DNA from 3 places in the Aurantimonas sp. genome. Region 2 is predicted to be linked to each of the others. Evidence: predicted binding sites of a transcription regulator. Region 2 holds the regulator's gene; each other region holds the start of a gene.
The links. The regulator LexA, encoded in region 2, represses DNA repair genes until DNA is damaged. The targets are predictions, from matches to a motif close to TGTTCNNNNTGTGTTCNG.

Region 1: a site for LexA is predicted at 2,645-2,662, ahead of ACEQX1_RS14900 (putative DNA modification/repair radical SAM protein). Genes of this name have one in related genera too.
Region 3: a site for LexA is predicted at 2,862-2,879, ahead of ACEQX1_RS08735 (ImuA family protein). Genes of this name have one in related genera too.

What each region holds. Positions count from the first base shown of each region.
Region 1 covers NZ_CAXPJM010000037.1:199,450-205,383, reverse strand. Annotated here, with positions in the region: gene ACEQX1_RS14905 (UdgX family uracil-DNA binding protein) at 1-1,282, opposite strand, end outside; gene ACEQX1_RS14900 (putative DNA modification/repair radical SAM protein) at 1,387-2,631, opposite strand; gene ACEQX1_RS14895 (xanthine dehydrogenase family protein subunit M) at 2,835-3,641, opposite strand; gene ACEQX1_RS14890 (xanthine dehydrogenase family protein molybdopterin-binding subunit) at 3,778-5,934, opposite strand, start outside.
Region 2 covers NZ_CAXPJM010000008.1:253,288-259,221, reverse strand. Annotated here, with positions in the region: gene trpC (indole-3-glycerol phosphate synthase TrpC) at 1-463, shown strand, start outside; gene moaC (cyclic pyranopterin monophosphate synthase MoaC) at 460-960, shown strand; gene glp (gephyrin-like molybdotransferase Glp) at 957-2,198, shown strand; gene lexA (transcriptional repressor LexA) at 2,242-2,961, shown strand; gene ACEQX1_RS04465 (ComEC/Rec2 family competence protein) at 3,056-5,431, opposite strand; gene gltX (glutamate--tRNA ligase) at 5,545-5,934, shown strand, end outside.
Region 3 covers NZ_CAXPJM010000020.1:71,415-77,348, forward strand. Annotated here, with positions in the region: gene ACEQX1_RS08725 (error-prone DNA polymerase) at 1-313, opposite strand, end outside; gene ACEQX1_RS08730 (DNA polymerase Y family protein) at 310-1,866, opposite strand; gene ACEQX1_RS08735 (ImuA family protein) at 1,832-2,806, opposite strand; gene ACEQX1_RS08740 (YeeE/YedE family protein) at 3,049-4,269, opposite strand; gene ACEQX1_RS08745 (metallophosphoesterase) at 4,440-5,252, opposite strand; gene ACEQX1_RS08750 (4'-phosphopantetheinyl transferase superfamily protein) at 5,249-5,934, opposite strand, start outside.

The DNA of each region.
Region 1 (5,934 bases), on a different contig from region 2:
CGGTCTTGCCGAGGACGGCGGAGGCAGCGGTCGCGCCCAGCGCCACGATCAGCTTCGGCCGGATCAGGTCGCGTTCGAGGTCCAGCCACCAACGGCAGGCCCGCACCTCGCCACCATTCGGCTTGGCGTGGATGCGCCGCTTGCCGCGCGGCGCGAACTTGAAGTGCTTCACGGCATTGGTGACATAGGCGCGGCTGCGGTCGATCCCGGCCTCGCCCAGCGCCGTGTCGAACACCTTGCCCGCCGGCCCGATGAAGGGCTCGCCGGCAATGTCCTCCTGATCGCCCGGCTGCTCGCCGACGAAGATGACCGGTGCATCCTCCGGCCCTCGCCCGAACACCGTCTGGGTCGCCGGCTCCCAGAGCGGGCAAGCGCGGCAGTGACTGGCCGCCTCGCGCGCCGCGGCGATCGATGTCGGGCGCTCGTCCGCCGGCTGCGCCGCCAGCTCGGGTTGTCGTGCCATGTCGCGCTCCTTCTGGCGTTCGTGCCGCAGGCTGGGCAAGGTCGGCGCGGTCTCGATCATCCGCCGCGACGCCGCCTCTGCCCCGGCGATCAGCGGCTTGATCAGCACCGTCTCGGGCATGTTTGCCCAGTATTTCTTCGGCATCTCGGCGCGCATGGCGTTCACCTTGAGCCGCGCCGGGTTGAAGATCGACGCGTAATAGGTGAGCCACAGGGCTTCCATGTCGTCGCCCTCCGGTCGCATGTCCTTCGTCGCGCCGGGCAGAAAGGTCAGTTCGCTGCCGTCCCAATGGGCGCTGCGCTCCGGCGTCAGGATGGTCCAGACCATCCCGGCGAAGCGCCGGGCGAAGAAGGGCGCGGTGTGTTCGACGATGTGGTGGAACGGTTCGAACCAAGCGACGTAGTGGCGGCGGCCTTCGTCGTCCTCGATCTCGCGAAAGCGCACGAAGGCCTTCATCTTGTGGCTGTCGCGGCGGACCGCCTTTTCCATCTCGGAGGCGCGCAGGATGTCCCGGTCCGACGCGATCTCCAGGAGCTTCTTCTCCCGTTGCAGTCGCCACAGCAGACGATAAGCGAAGACGAAGCGGTCGGCATCGGCATGGCAGACCAGCTTGGCCGCCAGTTCGGGAAACGCCTTCGGCACGGTCGGCTGCGGCGCGCCGGCGGGTGCCGGCGGCAGCGGCCCGGCGAAGAGGCCCGCGGTTTCGTCACCGACTGTGAAGCTCATCTCCTCCGGCGGCACGCCAAGCGCCAGCGCCGTGCGCGCCGCCTGGCGCCACGCGTCGAAATCGGCGGAGAAGGAAAGACGCGCAACATACATGGGATCGGGCTCGCCTGCGGGACGGAATGAAACCTGCGTGGCGGTGCCGCGGTTCCGCCAATGCTCCGCGGCCCGGCTGCCGCGGCCCGTGTGAGGCCCGACGCTCAGAACAGTTCGAGCTGCGCCGTCCGCTGCACCTTCGGCACGAAGCGCTCGCGCAGGCCGGCGCTGTCCGTCGCCGCGCCCGGCGACCAGTCGAGCGCCTCGATGAACGGCCGCACCTTGTCCACCGACTGGCAGAGCCGCGCCACGTCGTCGAGGCGCAGGCTGCGATGCCGCCGCGTCGACAGGATGCGGTTCACCGCCCGCGTGCCAAGGCCCGGCACCCGCAAGAGCATCTCGCGGTCGGCGCGGTTGACGTTGACGGGAAACCGCTCGCGATGCTTCAGCGCCCAGGCGAGCTTCGGGTCGATCGCCAGATCCAGCATGCCGTCATCGCCGCCCGCGACGATCTCGCCACGGTCGAAGCCGTAGAAGCGCATCAGCCAGTCGGCCTGGTAGAGCCGGTGCTCGCGCATCAGCGGCGGCTTGGAGAGCGGCAGCCGGCTCGAGGCGTCGGGGATCGGCGAGAAGGCCGAGTAATAGACCCGCTTCAGGTGATAATTGCCGTAGAGATTTTCCGAGCGGCCGAGGATCGCGTCGTCGTTTGATCCGTCGGCGCCGATGATCATCTGGGTCGACTGGCCGCCGGGCGCAAAGCGCTTCGGCTTCGCCCGGTCCCGCTTCTCGCCCTTGTGCTCCTCGATCTTGGCGCGCAGATGCCCCATCGACCGGCGGATGTCGCGCGGGTTCTTTTCCGGCGCGAAGGCTTCCAGCGTCACGTCGGTCGGCAGCTCGATGTTGATCGACAGGCGGTCGGCGAACAGCCCCGCCTCCTCGATCAGCGCCGGCGCGGCATCGGGGATCGTCTTCAGATGGATGTAGCCGCGGAAATTTTCCTCCAGCCGCAGCTTTCGGGCGATCCGCACCATCTCCTCCATCGTGTAGTCGGAGCTGCGGATGATGCCGGAGGAGAGAAACAGCCCCTCGATGTAGTTGCGTCGGTAGAAGGACATCGTCAGGTCGACAACCTCCTGCACTGAAAAGCGCGCCCGCGGCACGTTCGACGACGAGCGATTGACGCAATAGACGCAGTCATAGACGCAGAAATTCGTCATCAGGATCTTGAGCAGCGAGATGCAGCGCCCGTCCGGGGCATAGGCATGGCAGATGCCCGAGCCTTCGGTCGAGCCGATGCCGCCGGACTTCGCCGAGTCGCGGCGGGTCGAGCCGCTGGACGCGCAGGAGGCGTCGTATTTGGCGGCGTCCGAGAGGATCGCCAGCTTGTCGATGAGCGTGGTCTTGGCCATCCCGCCTGTATAGGGTTCTCGGAATGTTCCTGCGAGCGGTCACCGCCGGATTGCCCTGCTACAGGCTGTCGCAGGTGGTCACTCCGGAGCCGCTTTGGGAGCTTAGGCCTGCACCAGAGGCGGGGTGCCGTCCTGCGCGACGCCACAAACGAAAACGGCCGGGCTGAAGCCCGGCCGTCGCATCATGAAAGCTTTGCCGGAGCCTAGTGCGACTGCGCCTTGGCGACCGCGCGCTTGGTGACGACCTTGACGAGGTTGGCGCGGTAATCCGACGAGCCGTGCAGATCGGCCAGCATGTCGCTCGGATCGACCGACAGCCCCTCGATGGCGGAGCCGTCGAAATTCGCCGACAGCGCCTGCTCGGCGGCTTCCCAGCGGAAGGTGCCGTTCGAGCCCGCGCCGGTGACGCCGACCTTCACGCCATCGCCGCGCTTGGCGACGAAGACGCCGCACATGGCGTAGCGCGAGGCCGGATTGCGGAATTTCTCGTAGCCGCACTGATCCGGCGCCTCGAAGGACACCGCGGTGACGATCTCGTCCTCTTCCAGCGCCGTCTCGAACAGGCTGACGAAGAATTCGTCCGCCGGCATTTCGCGCTTGGAGGTGTGGATCGTCGCGCCCATCGCCTTCAGGGCGGCCGGATAATCGGCGGCCGGGTCGTAATTGGCGACCGAGCCACCGATCGTGCCCATGTGGCGCACGGCGATGTCGCCGATCAGCCCGGCCAGCGAGGCGAAGCCCGGACAGGTCGACTTGATGCCCTCATGGGCGGCGATCTCGGCATGGGTCGTGCCGCCGCCGATGCGGATCGAGCGGCCCTCGACGCTGATGCCCTTGAGCTCGCCGACATGGCGCAGATCGACCAGCGCCGTCGGCGCGGCAAGCCGTTGCTTCATGGTCGGGATCAGCGTCATGCCGCCGGAGAGGAACTTGCCCTCCCCGCCGCTGTCGCCGACCAGCCGGACGGCCTCGTCGAGGGTCGAGGGGCGATGATAGGTGGTCTCGTACATCTCAGGTCTCCCTTGGCGCCGGGTCGCGCCTGTCCTGTTCAGGCGCGGGCCGCGCGGCGCGGCTGTCTCGATGGGACCAGGGGTCCCGGAACGCTGCCGGCGGCCGGTCTGCGGCCGCCGGACGATCAGGCCGCCGTCAGGTGACGGCGTGGATGGCGCGCCACACCTTCTGCGGCGTCGCCGGCATGGTCAGGTCGTTGTTGCCGATGGCGTCGGTGATGGCGTTGATGACGGCCGGCGGCGAACCGATCGCGCCGGCCTCGCCGCAGCCCTTCATGCCGAGCGGATTGCCGGGGCACAGCGTCTCGTTGGTCGACACGTCGAACATCGGCAGGTCCCAGGCCCGCGGCATGGCGTAGTCCATGTAGGACGCCGTCACGAGCTGGCCGGTCTCGTCGTAATGGGCGCCTTCCAGAAGTGCCTGGCCGATGCCCTGGGCGAGACCGCCATGCACCTGTCCCTCGACGATCATCGGGTTGATCACCCGGCCGAAATCGTCGGCGGCGACGAACTGCACGATCTCGGTGGTGCCGGTCTCCGGATCCACTTCGACCTCGCAGATGTAGCAGCCGGCCGGGAAGGTGAAGTTGGTCGGATCGTAGAACGCGCCTTCCTTCAGGCCGGGCTCCATGCCGTCCGGCAGATTGTGGCCGGTATAGGCGCCGAGACAGACCTCGTGCCAGCCGAGCGACTTGTCAGTGCCCGCGACCTTCACCTCGCCATTCTCGATGACGATGTCGCCCTCGTCGGCTTCCAGCAGATGCGCGGCGATCTTCTTGGCCTTGGCCTCGACCTTGTCGAGCGCCTTGTGGATCGCCGACATGCCGACCGCGCCGGAGCGCGAGCCGTAGGTGCCCATGCCGAACTGCACCTTGTCGGTGTCGCCATGGATCACCTGGACGTTGTCGACCGGCAGGCCGAAACGCTCGGCGACGAGCTGGGCGAAGGTCGTCTCGTGGCCCTGGCCGTGGCTGTGCGAGCCGGTGAGGATCTCGATCGTGCCGACGGGATTGACCCGGACCTCGGCCGATTCCCACAGCCCGACGCCGGCGCCGAGCGAGCCCACGGCCTTCGACGGCGCAATGCCGCAGGCCTCAATGTAGCAGCTCATGCCGAGACCGCGCAGCTTGCCGCGCGACTGTGCCTCGGCCCGGCGGGCCTCGAAGCCCGCGACGTCCGCCGCCTGCATGCCGGCATCCAGCGTCGCGTCGAAATCGCCGGCGTCATAGGCCATGATGACCGGCGTCTGGTGCGGGAAGGAGCGGATGAAGTTCTTGCGGCGCAGTTCCGCCGGCGAGACGCCGAGCTCGCGCGCCGCCGTCTCCATGGTCCGCTCGATGACGTAGGTGGCCTCGGGCCGGCCGGCGCCGCGATAGGCGTCGACCGGCACGGTGTTGGTGTAGACGGCCCTGACATTGGCGTGGATCGCCGGGATGTCGTACTGGCCCGACAGGAGCGTCGCGTAGAGATAGGTCGGGGTCGCCGACGAGAACAGCGACATGTAGGCGCCCAGATTGGCCACCGTGTCGACCTTGAGACCGAGGATCTTGTTGTCGGCGTCCAGCGCCATCTCGACTTCGGTCACGTGGTCGCGGCCATGGGCGTCGGTCAGGAACGCCTCGGTACGATCGGACGTCCACTTCACCGGCACGCCGGTGCGCTTGGATGCCCACAGGCAGACGATCTCTTCGGGATAGATGTAGATCTTGGAGCCGAAGCCGCCGCCCACATCCGGCGCGATCACCCGCAGCTTGTGCTCCGGCGCGACATTGTAGAAAGCGCTCATCACCAGCCGGGCGACATGCGGGTTCTGCGAGGTGGTCCAGCAGGTGTAGTGGTCGTCGGCGGCGTCGTAATGGCCGAGTGCCGCGCGCGGCTCCATCGGGTTCGGCACCAGCCGGTTGTTGACGATGTGCAGCTTAGTGACGTGCGCGGCATTGGTGAAAGCCGCGTCCGTCGCGCCCTTGTCGCCCAGTTCCCAGTCGAAGATCAGGTTGTTCTCGGCTTCCGGATGGAGCTGCGGCGCGCCCTCCTTCAGCGCCTCGACGGCGCTGACCACGGCCGGCAGCTCGTCATAGTCGACCATCACCGCTTCGGCCGCGTCGCGCGCCTGCATCTGGGTTTCGGCCACGACCACCGCGACGGCCTGGCCCACATGGCGGACCTTCTCCACCGCCAGCGCCGGCCAGGCGCCCATCTTCATCGGCGTGCCGTCCTTGGAGGACACCGCCCAGCCGCAGATCAGATTGCCGATGCCGTCGCCCTGCAGCTGCTCGCCGGTCAGGATGCCGAT
Region 2 (5,934 bases):
GCTGCGCAAAGATTTTCTCTACGACACCTATCAGGTGGCCGAGGCCCGGGCCTGGGGCGCGGATGCGATCCTCATCATCATGGCCGCGGTCGACGATGCGCTCGCCCGCGACCTCGAAGCTGCGGCCGTTGCCTATGGCCTGGACGTGCTGGTCGAGGTGCATGACGAGGCCGAGACCGAGCGGGCCCTTGCCCTCGCATCGCCGCTGCTGGGCATCAACAACCGCAATCTGCGCACCTTCGAAACCTCGCTGGACACCGCCGAACGGCTCGCCGCCCTCGTGCCCGACGATCGCGTCCTGGTCGGCGAGAGCGGCATCTTCACCCATGCCGACTGCCTGCGCCTCGCCGGGCACGGCATCCGCACCTTCCTCGTCGGCGAGAGCCTGATGCGTCAGGACGACGTCGAGACGGCGACACGCGCCCTGATCGGCGGCGATCCTGCCATCACGGTGCCCGCATGAGCGATCCGCGCGACGCCACGCTGACCCATCTCGACGCCACCGGCGCCGCGTCGATGGTCGATGTCGGCGACAAGGAGCGCACGCGCCGTGTCGCGGAGGCCGAAGGCTTCGTGATGATGGAGCCGGCGACGCTCGACCTGATCCTGGCCGGCGAGGCCAAGAAGGGCGACGTCATCGGCATTGCCCGCATCGCCGGCATCATGGGCGCCAAGAAGACCCACGAGCTGATTCCGCTCTGTCATCCGCTGATGCTGGAGAAGATCGGCGTCGAGATCACCGCCGAGCCCGCGCTGCCCGGCCTTAGGGTCACCGCGACGGCGCGGGTCGGCGGCAAGACCGGCGTCGAGATGGAGGCGCTGACGGCCGTCTCGGTCGCCTGCCTCACCATCTACGACATGGCCAAGGCGGTCGACCGCTCCATGACCATCAGCGGCATCCGCCTTCTGGCAAAATCCGGCGGCCGCTCCGGCGACTGGTCGGCGGACGCCGCGTCGTGAGTCTCATCCCCGTCGAGGAGGCCTATCGTCTCCTCGTCGAGGACGCCCGCCCCCTCGAGCGAACCGAGACGCTGCCGCTGCGCGACGCCTCGGGCCGCATTCTGGCGGCGGACCTTGCCTCGCTGCGCACCCAGCCGGCCTTCGACGCCTCCGCCATGGACGGCTACGCGGTCCGCGCCGCCGACCTTGGCGACGAAGCGCCCTTCCCCTCCCTGCGGCTCGTCGGCGAATCGGCCGCCGGCCACGCCTATGGCGGCACGCTGCAGCCGGGCGAGACCATTCGCATCTCCACCGGCGCGCCGGTCCCTGCCGGTGCCGACGCCATCCTGATCCAGGAAAACGCCAACCGGCAGGACGGCACCGTCACGGCAACGGCGCCGGTCGTGGTCGGCCAGCACATCCGCCCGGCGGGGATCGATTTTGCCGCGGGCACGCCGCTTCTGACCGCCGGCACCGTGCTGACCCCGGGCGCCATCGCGTTGGCCGCGAGCGGCGGCCATCCGGCGATCCCGGTTCGCAGCCGGCCCCGCGTCGCGATCCTGGCGACCGGCGACGAACTCGTCCTGCCCGGCGAACCCATCGGTCCGTCGCAGATCGTCGCCTCCAACACCTTCGGTGTCGCCGCACTGGTGCGCGAGGCCGGCGGCCTGCCGCTGAATTGCGGGATCGCGCCCGACCGCGAAGCGGCCATCGATGCCCAGCTGACACAGGCGATCGCGGACGGCGCCGACATCTTCGTCACCATCGGCGGCGCATCGGTCGGCGACCACGACCTCGTGGGCAAGGTGTTCGCCGCCCATGGCGTCTCCCTCGACTTCTGGAAAGTGGCGATGCGCCCCGGCAAGCCGCTGATGGCCGGCAGGCTGGGCGACATGCGGGTCGTCGGCCTGCCCGGCAATCCGGCCTCCTCCATGGTCGCCGCGACCCTGTTCCTGGCACCGCTGGTCCGGCGCCTCGCGGGCCGTCCTGCGCGTCCGCTCTACCGCCGGGGCGTTCTCGCCGCGCCGATGCCGGACAATGGCGAGCGCACGGATTTCGTCCGCGCCCGGATCGAACCGGACAGCGCCGGCCTGCCCCGCATCGTGCCGTTGTCGCGGCAGGATTCCTCGCTGCTGTCGATCTATGCCGCGGCCGATGCGTTGCTCGTGCGTCCGGTCCGCGCCGCACCGGCCGAAGCGGGCGATCCCTGCGATTACGTCCCCCTGACGGCTATGGAGCCACTTGCGGAACACAACTAGAACAGATAGGTTTGTTCAGGTTTTGTTTTGAGGAGTCGCCCGGATGCTGACGCGCAAGCAGCACGATCTTCTGGTCTTCGTGAACGATCGGGTGCGCGAGACTGGTGTACCCCCGTCCTTCGATGAAATGAAGGACGCGCTGGACCTGCGGTCCAAGTCCGGCATTCACCGCCTGATCACCGCGCTCGAGGAGCGGGGCTTCATCCGCCGCCTGCCCAATCGGGCCCGGGCGCTGGAAATCCTGAAGCTGCCGGAGTCGATTCAGGGCAGCCGCCCGGCACCTGTCGGGCGCACCGGCTTCAAGCCGAGCGTCATCGAAGGCAGCCGCGACACCGCCCGGCCCGCACCCGCGGCGCAGCCGGCACCGGCAAAGGCGTCCGCTTCGACGGCCATTCCGGTCATGGGGCGCATCGCCGCCGGCGTGCCGATCTCGGCCATCCAGCACAACACCCACTCCATCGTCGTTCCGCCGGACATGCTGGGCAGCGGCGAGCATTACGCTCTCGAAGTGAAGGGCGACTCGATGATCGAGGCCGGCATTCTCGACGGCGACACGGTGGTCATCCGCCGGGGCGACACGGCGACGCCGGGCGAGATCGTGGTCGCCCTCGTCGACGACGAGGAAGCGACCCTGAAGCGCTTCCGCCGTCGCGGCGACACCATTGCGCTGGAGGCGGCCAATCCAGCCTACGAAACCCGCATCTTCGGCTCGGACCGGGTCAAGGTCCAGGGCAAGCTGATCGGCCTGATCCGCCGCTACTGACCGCTCCGGACGGAACGCGGTCGGTGCAGAACGGGTGATAGGTCCTCGCGACTCGCGCCCGAAGCGTTGAGGCCCGAAACCGGCTCGTCCTCGCTCAGGGCCCAACCGTCGCGGTTCGGCCTGAACCGGCCGTGACCCCATTGCTGACGGTCGCCGAGGCCGGCTGCGTGACAGGTGCCGGCGGGTTCGGCGCAGCGGGCTTGCGCCAATATTCCGGCCAGGGCGCCAACCGGTGGACGTTCCAGCGTTCGGGCGGATCGCTGACGGCCTGCACGATGCGGGGCCGGCCTGTCGCCGCCTCCCGGCCGATCGCCAGCGAGCCGGTCCGCCGCAGCGTGCGCAGCGTTACCAGAACGGCGCCGGATCGGCATTCGGCAAGCCGGATCGCGCGCGAGACGATGGCGACATCCGCCTCGTCGCAGGCATCGCCCGTGCGGGCATAATCCTCCGTCCAGATCACACGCAGGCCGCCACGCGTGGTGAAGCGGCAATATTTGGCCGCGCACTCCGCGGGAATCGTCGCCCGGATCCGCTCTGTGTCGGTGCCCCGCGGCGCCCGCGCCTCGAAGGCCCGTTCCCATTGTTCCGCGATGAAACTGCTGGGCCGTGCGCGCAGGAAGGCGAGCTGGCCGTCCGCCGCGAGCGTCGCGACCTCCTTGCCGTCCTCGAAGATCAGGAGTTCCGGTGGGGCCGTCCTGTCGGGCGCAGCAATGAATCCGGCCAGTGCCAGCGGCAGGCCAAGCCACCGCAGCCGGCTTGCCAGACAGGACGCGGTGAGGATCGCCGCGGTCAGCAGCAGAAGGCCCAAGGCGGTCATGCGTCCGATCGCCTGGTCCGGCAGCCAGGCATAGACGTTGCGCGCGATCTCGAGGACGAGCCAGAGGCCGGCGCCCATTGCCTGGAACGGCCAGGCGTCGAGCCCGAACGGAATCAGCAGCGTTCCCACCAGCGCCAGCGGCATGATCCACAACGTGAACAGCGGCATGGTCAGGAGATTGGCGACGAAGCCGAAGGCCGCCATCCGGTGGAAGTGATAGGCAGCATAAGGCGCGGTTGCCGATCCCGCGAGAAGCGACGTGACCATGATTGCGGAGAGCGCCACGAGGATCTTGCCGGCGATGCCCCTGTCCGTCTCGCGGCCGCGTTCGCGCCCCGCCCGCCATTGCGAGAGGGCCGCATAGCCGCCGATCAGCGCCACGGTCGCCGCGAAGCTCATCTGGAAGCTGGCGGTCATCACGGCATGCGGCGCGACGAGGATGACGACGATGGCGGCGATCGCCACGTTGCGAAGCGTCAAGGCGGGGCGGTCGATCAGCACCGCTCCGAGCATGATCGCCAGCATCACGAAGGAGCGCTGGGTCGCGACATTGGCGCCCGAGATCGCCAGATAGATCGCCGCGACGACGAGCGCGACGATGGCGGCGATTTTCTTGGCCGGCAGGCGCAGCGAGATGACCGGCACGAGCGACAGCGACGACCGCACGGCGAGCATGGCGAAGCCGGCGACGATCGCCATATGCAGGCCCGAGATCGACAGGACATGGGCGAGCCCCGTGCCGCGCAGCCATTCGCGGGCATCGTCGGGGATACCGGCGCGCTCGCCGGTGATGAGGGCCGCGGCGATGGCGCCCTCGCGGCCGCCGATCACCGTGCTGATGCGCTCGGTCAGGGCGAGGCGCGTCTGCGTCTGCACATGCCGCAGTTCGGCCAGAAGGCCGCGTCCGTTGCCGCTCGCCGCGGGCGGCGTCGGCTCGGCCTCCGGCGCGCCGAGCGAATAGCCATAGGCTCCGATCCCGGCGAAGAACGGCGCCATGGCAAAGTCGTAGCTGCCGGGAAAGGCCGGACCGGACGGCGGCCCGAGCCGGACGAGACCACGATAGACGCCGCCGGGCGCGATCGGCTCGTGTCGGCTGCCGACGACGATGCGAACACGCTCCGGCGGTCGCGACAGGACCGGCCGCTCGGTTTCCGCGACGGCGATCACATAGCGATAGCGTCCGTCCTCTGTCCGCTCCCGTGAGACGACGGGTCCGGCGATGCGCACCGTCGCCTGGCCGGACAGGATCGTCGTTTCGGTGCGCTGAATCTCGCCGATCGCGAGGGCGGTACCGACGAGGGTGAAGCCAGCGAGGATCAGCACCGGGTGCAGAACGGGGCGCCCCATACGGCGCAGCGCGAGGCCAAGGCTGGCGATGGCCGCAAGAACGGTCAGCCAGACATTCGGAGCCCAGCCGGCGCCGTGGACGAGCGCCACACCGATCATCAGGCCGAGCGGGACCAGGAGGAAACCGGTGCGGGCGCGGGTCTCGGCGGCAAGCTGGTCGGCAAGCCATTCCCGGCCGAGACGTCGCCAGCGGGCGCGCGGCGGCAGCGCGATCGTCGCCCGCCAGCGCCGAAACGCTGCCCGAACGGCATCGCGCCGCCCGAAGGCCGCGCCTGCGCGTTCGTCGCGATCGCTGGCGCTGTCCATGCCGTCCGGTCCCGTCGGCTTGTCTCTCCCCTCGCCTATGGTACACAGCCGCCAAGCGAAAGCGATCCACGCCGACCGCTCCCAACACTCAGCGTATCAATATCGGAGAGACCATGACGGACGCCGTCGTGACCCGCTTTGCCCCCTCGCCGACGGGCTTCCTGCATATCGGTGGCGCGCGCACGGCGCTGTTCAACTGGCTCTACGCCAGGGCAACGGGCGGCAAGATGCTGCTGCGGATCGAGGACACCGACCGCGCCCGCTCGACCGAGCCGGCGGTCCAGGCGATCATCGACGGCCTCGACTGGATGGGCCTGACCGCAGACGAGCCGCCGGTGTCGCAGTATGAGCGGGCGGACCGCCACCGCGAGGTAGTCGAGGAGATGCTCGCCAAGGGCGAGGCCTATCGCTGCTACGCCAGCCAGGCCGAACTGGAAGAGATGCGCGAGACCGCGCGCGCCGAGAAGCGTCCGCCGCGCTATGACGGCCGCTGGCGCGACCGC
Region 3 (5,934 bases), on a different contig from region 2:
CGCGGCTGAGCAACCGGCAAAGCCGGCCCCAGCCGGCACGATCGCGCGGATAAGCGAAGATGTCGGGCGTCGCGTCGGAAAACACCAGCCGGGCGCCGGGCGCATAGGGCAGTTCCGCCTCGCGGGCGGCCTGATGGGCGCGCACGACGCCGGCCACGGTGTTGCGGTCGGCAATGCCGAGACCGGCAAGCCCCAGGCGGTGGGCGGTGACCACCAGCTCTTCCGGCTGCGATGCGCCGGCAAGGAAGGAAAAGCAGCTGGCGACGCCGATCTCGGGAAAGGCCCGGGGCTCGCGATAAGGCTCGATCCTCATGCGAAGATGCCGTGCAGGAACCAGGCCGGGCGCCCGTCCGGCACCTGCAGTTCGGGGTCGACGGCCGGATCGGCGCAGCCCTCACGAAACAGCCAGAAGCGGCGGCCGGCCTCGTCCTCGACCCGATAATAGTCGCGGGCCGCCGCGTCGGGCTGGCGCCACCATTCGCCGGCGATGCGTTCCGGCCCCTCGGCGCGGCGCACCACGTGCAGCGCCCGGCGCCAGCGAAACTTCAGCGGCGCGCCGTCCGGCACCTCGAAGCTCGCCTCGATCGCTTCCGGCATGGCGAGCAGCCGCAGCGGCCGCGGCGCCGTCTGCGGCGCGGCGACCGGTGCCGGCCTTGCCAGCGCCGCCGCGCCCGCCGCCATCGGCCGCCAGCGCTCGGCCCGCTCGGGCCAGTGGCTGGCGACGGCGTCGAGGCGCAGGACGCTGGCCTCGCCGAGCCGCGCCCCGAGCCGGTCGACGAGGCTGCCGAAGGCGTCGCTGCCGACTGTCTCGCCGGACAGGTCGGTCTGCAGGTCCGGCATCGGCTCGGTGGCGTAGATGGCGAGCTTGACGAGATCGTAGCCGAAGCCGGCGTCGAACTCCTCGCCGAGCCCCTTCATGCGCTCGCGGAACAGGCGCTGGATGGCGGCGGGTTCGCGCACCGGCCGCGAGGCGCCGACCACCAGCCGGTTGACCGCGCCGTCGACGCGAAACAGCGACAGTTCGAGCTGCCGCGCCCCGACGCCGCGCCGCTCCAGATCGCCCTTCAGGCGCGCAGCCAGCAGCAGGAGGATGCGCTCGACGTCGTCGGTCAGGCTGATCGGCTCGAACAATCGCCGCTCGGCGGTCAGGTCCGGCACCGGCCGGCGCGGGCTGATCGGCCGGGAGGCGCGGCCGAGCGCGGTATCGAGACGGGCGAGGAGATCTTCGCCGAAGCGCCGCGCCAACCCGGCGCGGGGCAGCGCCAGCAGCGCGTCGATGGTCTTCAGGCCGAGGCGGCGAAACATCGCCGCGACCGGCGGCTCCAGCCGCAGCGCGGCGACGGGCAGCGGCGAAACCGCGGCCAGCTCATCGTTCTCGGCGACGATGGCGCCGCCGCGCCCCCTGCCGCCGCCGACCAGCGCCAGGGCCGTGCCGGCATGGCTGGCGATCGCCGCTAGGGCGGCGAGGCCCTGATGGAACAGCCGCACCAGGAGATCGTCCATCAGCGCCTTCTCGCCGCCGAAGAGATGGGCGCAGCCGGAAATGTCGAGGACGAGACCGTGCGGCGCGTCGAGGGCGACGAGCGGCGTGTAGCGGTCGCACCAGTCGGCGACCGCCTCCAGCAGCCGCCGGTCGGCGGCCGGGTCGGCAAGCATGACCTCCATGTCCGGAAACCGCGCCTTTGCCTCGGCCAGACCGCTGCCGGCCGCCAGACCCATGGCCTCGGCCGCCTCGCAGGTCGCCACGATGCGGTTGGCGTTGCCGACGGTCTCGTAGAGCGCCAGCGGCGCCGGGCGGCCGCTTTCGCCATCGTCGTCGTCGGCCGCTCCCTTACGAGGCGCGTCGGAGCGCCACGACCGTCCCATCCGCTCGCGCCGGATCCGGTCCGTCGACAGCCGTGGAAACGACAGGGCGAGATAGCGGTTCGGAACGGGCCGGGGGGCCGAAACGTCGCTCATGGGAATTCCACTCCAGGACTACATGCTGCGGGCGACCGTCGCGGGATTTCTCCACCGTGACGTCGAAGACCGGGTGGCCGATGAGCTTGTCGCGATCGGCCAGGTCGGCGACGCGGCTCGCCGGCCCCGGTCGGATCCGCAGCCGCAGCGGCGCGGCGGTGGCCTCGGGACGGGCGCTCTGGCGCAGGAGCAGCAGGGGCAGGCCGGCGTCGCGGGCGCGCAGATGCAGTCGCCGGGTGCCGTCGAGGCCGAGCCGGGCGGGATTGCCGCGCACTTCCAGGATCGCCATGGCCAGCGCCCGCGAGGTGGCGGCCTCCTCGCCGGCCCAGGCCGCCTCGTCGAGCTTGCGGGTCTTGACGAGGCAGAGCGCGGCGGGGTCGAGGCCGAAGCTCGCGAGCCCCGGCAGATAGGGAAGCCCGGCCTCGGAAAACGCCATCATGTCGCCGATCCACAGGAGCGGCCGGCCGGGGCGGGCGCCGAAGCGGATCGCCAGCGCCAGCGCGAAGCCGGCGAGCGAGCCGCCGTCGCGGGTCTCGTCGAGATGGATTTCGGCCAGTCCCGCCGCCGGAAAGCCGCCGCCGAGCGCCGTATCGGCCGCCGCGTCGCCGAGCGACAGGAGCTTCGGCGCCGCGCGCCGCACGGCTGCCGCGTCGCCCTGGCGGCGGGTGTCCGCAGCGGTGTTTTCCAGCCGGCAGACCGGCTCGCCCTCGATCTGCGCGATGCGCTCGCGCAGCTCCGACAGGGCACGATTCCTAGCAAAGTCCCGGTCCGTGCCATACAGGCGAACGGGCGCGGGCGGGGCCGCGCGCCGGGGGGCGGTCAGCGCGGCGGGATCGGTCGAGGCCATAGGATTCTCCTTCGATCACAAGGGATTCGCGATCGCTCCGCCTCACCAAGAGGTTTGTTCCTGATATGTTCCTATGGATTCCAGAGCGGCCCTGGAGAGTCAAGCCGAGTCTGCTCAGGGCCCGAGCGCCGTTTCCGGAAAGGGCAGGATTCCTAATCCTCTGGCTTGCGACAACCACGCAAAAAGGCCGCCGCGAGGGTGTCGCGGCGGCCTTTCGAAAGGTCTGTGGATGGTGGGTGCGGTCAGGCGCCCTTGGTGACGTGCGGCCGTTCGCCGACGAAGAAGAACGGCCGCAGGCGCACGCCGAGAACCGAGCCGGCATAGGCCGCGACCAGCCACAGCCAGCCATGCAGGCTGCCCGAGGCGATGCCGCCGAAATAGGCGCCGATATTGCAGCCGAAGGCGATTCGCGCGCCATAGCCCAGCATCAGTCCGCCGATCGCCGCGGCCAGGATGGAGCGCAGCGGAATGGCGAAGTTCGGCGCCAGCCGGCCGGCAAGGGCCGCGGCAAGGAGGGCGCCGAGAATGATGCCGAAATTCATCACCGAGGTGATGTCGGCGAAGATGCTGGAGGATAGCGCCGTCGCATTGCCCGGCTGCTGCCAGTAGGACCAGGCGGAGGGATCGACGCCGCCGAGTTCCGACAGCTTGGCGCCCCACAGGGCGAAGGCCGAGGTGATGCCCCAGGGGCGCCCGGCCAGCGCCAGCGTGACGAAGTTGAGCAGCGCCAGCGCGATGGCGCCGGCGACCAGCGGCCACGGCCCGCGGGCAAAGCGCGCCAGACCGTGGCGCTTCGGGGCGTCGGCCTGCTCCAGCCCGCCATGGCGGCGCTTTTCAACGAGGATCGTCACCACCGCGATGGCCGCGAAGATGGCGAAGGACAGAACGATGCCCAGCGGCGCGCCGACACTGTCGACGACCGAGACCGGTTCGAAGGCCGGCAGCGCCATCCACCAGTCGAAATGGATCGTCGCCAGCAGCGAGCCGATGATGAAGAAGGCCAGCGTGATCAGCATGCGGGCATTGCCGCCGCCGGCGGTGTAGAGCGTGCCGGAGGCGCAGCCGCCTCCCAGCTGCATGCCGATGCCGAAGATGAACGCCCCGACCAGCACCGAGGTGCCGACCGGCGAGACGAATCCCGAGACTTCCTGGCCGAACAGGCTGCCGGCGGCCAGCGCCGGGAAGAACAGCGCGACGGCGATGGCGAGCATCACCATCTGGGCGCGCAGGCCCCGGCCGCGACCGTCGCGGATGAAGTTGCGCCAGGCCGAGGTGAAGCCGAAGGCGGCATGGTAGAGGACGAGGCCGAAGGCGCCGCCGACGACGAAGAGCGCGGCAATGCGCGGGCTCTGGCCGAAGGCGAGACCCAGCGCGCCGATGAGGGCGAGGCCGAGCGCGACCCAGGCGGCCGGGCTCACGGCGCCGCTGCCGGGGGCGCGGCCCGCCATGGTGATCTGCGACATGGATGTCTCCGTGGAAATGCAAGCTGTTGCGACGACAGATAGGGTCGGGCTGCGGGACCGACGACGCACAGCATGCTCCGCCGGGCAGCAGGAGGCGAAGATTGTTCCCCGCAAGGGCCGATCCGCGCCAAGCGCATCATCTCGGGCGCCGTGAGGCTTTCGTGAGCCGGCTACATCCGGATGCGGCGCAGCGCGTCGGCCGGTTCGCGGCGACCGCGCCATTGCTTGGGATAGCCGAAGGAGACCTCCTCGAAGGCGACGCCGTCGATAGTCTTGGACGAGGGCATGTGCAGATGGCCGGAGATCACGGCCCGGGCGTTGTAGCGGGTGTGCCAGTCCTCGGTGCGGGTGGTGCCGCACCAGATCGAGAAGCGCGGAATACGCGGCAGGCGGGCCAGATCGCGGCGTAGCGGCCAGTGGTTGACGAGGATGTTGGGCACGCCGTCGTCGAGCCCGTCGAGGCGGGCCGCGGTCGCCGACACGCGCGCCGCGCACCAGGCGCTGCGGCTGGCATGGGGATCGGCCGGCAGGAACTGCTCGTCGGAGCAGACCGGCCCGCCCTCGCGGGCCCAGGCGACGGCGTCCTCATGGGCGACATCGAAGGGCCGGAAGGAATAGTCGTAGAGCAGGAACATCGGCACGATGCGCACGTCCTGTCCGTCGATGGCAACGACCGGATAATCATCCTCCGGCGTCAGCACGCCGCGGGCCCGGCAGCGTTCCACGAAGTGGTGATAGCGCGCCTCGCCGCGCAGCGGCACGCCCTCCGAGGCCACGGCCCAGAGTTCGTGATTGCCCGGCACCCAGACGACCTGCCGATATTTCGGCTGCAGGACGTCGAGGGCCAGGTCCAGATGGCGCTCGGTTTCGCCAACGTCACCGGCGAGGATCAGCCAGTCGTCCGGATGCGCGGCAATCTCGTGGATCGCCTCGCGATTGGCCGGGTGGCCGAGATGCAAGTCGGCGACGGCGAAGAGCTTCACGATGCGCCGTCCGTGGCATCGATGTCGTTGACGGAGTCCGACAGCGGAACGGTGCGCAGGAAGCGCACGCTGTCGATCCGGTCCGGCGGCGAGGCCGCGAAGGCCAGGCGATGGTCGTCCGAGACGCTCCGGCGCAGGAAGGCCCAGCGGGCCGGATCGTCCGGGCAGCCTTCATGGAAGGCAATGGTCGGCCGGTCGGTGGCGTCGTCGAGCGTGAAGGAGAAGCCGTCCAGCGGCAGGGCCAGCCCCATGCCGCGGGCCTTGATATAGGCCTCCTTCAGGGTCCAGACCGCGAAGAACCGCTCGGCCAGCGCCGGGCCGGTCGCCGCGCGCACCCATTCGGCTTCGGACGGCGAGAAATAGCGCCCGGCCAGATCGAAGGTGGCGCTTTCCCGGCCGACCGCCTCCACGTCGACGCCGATCTCGCAGCCCCTGGAGACGGCCAGCGCGACGAGGCCGCGGGTATGGGAGAGGTTGAACACGAGGCCGCCCGCCGCCTCGCCGACGATCGCCGGCCGGCCATGGCGGTTGGTCTCGAAGCGCCAGTCGGCGGGCGCGATGTCGCGGTAGCGCGACAGGGTGGTGCGGACCAGCGCCCGGCCGACCAGGAACTCGTCGCGGGCGCCGGCCACCTTGTAGCGGTCGTGGCGCTCGGTCTCATGCGGGTCGAGGAGCTTGCGAT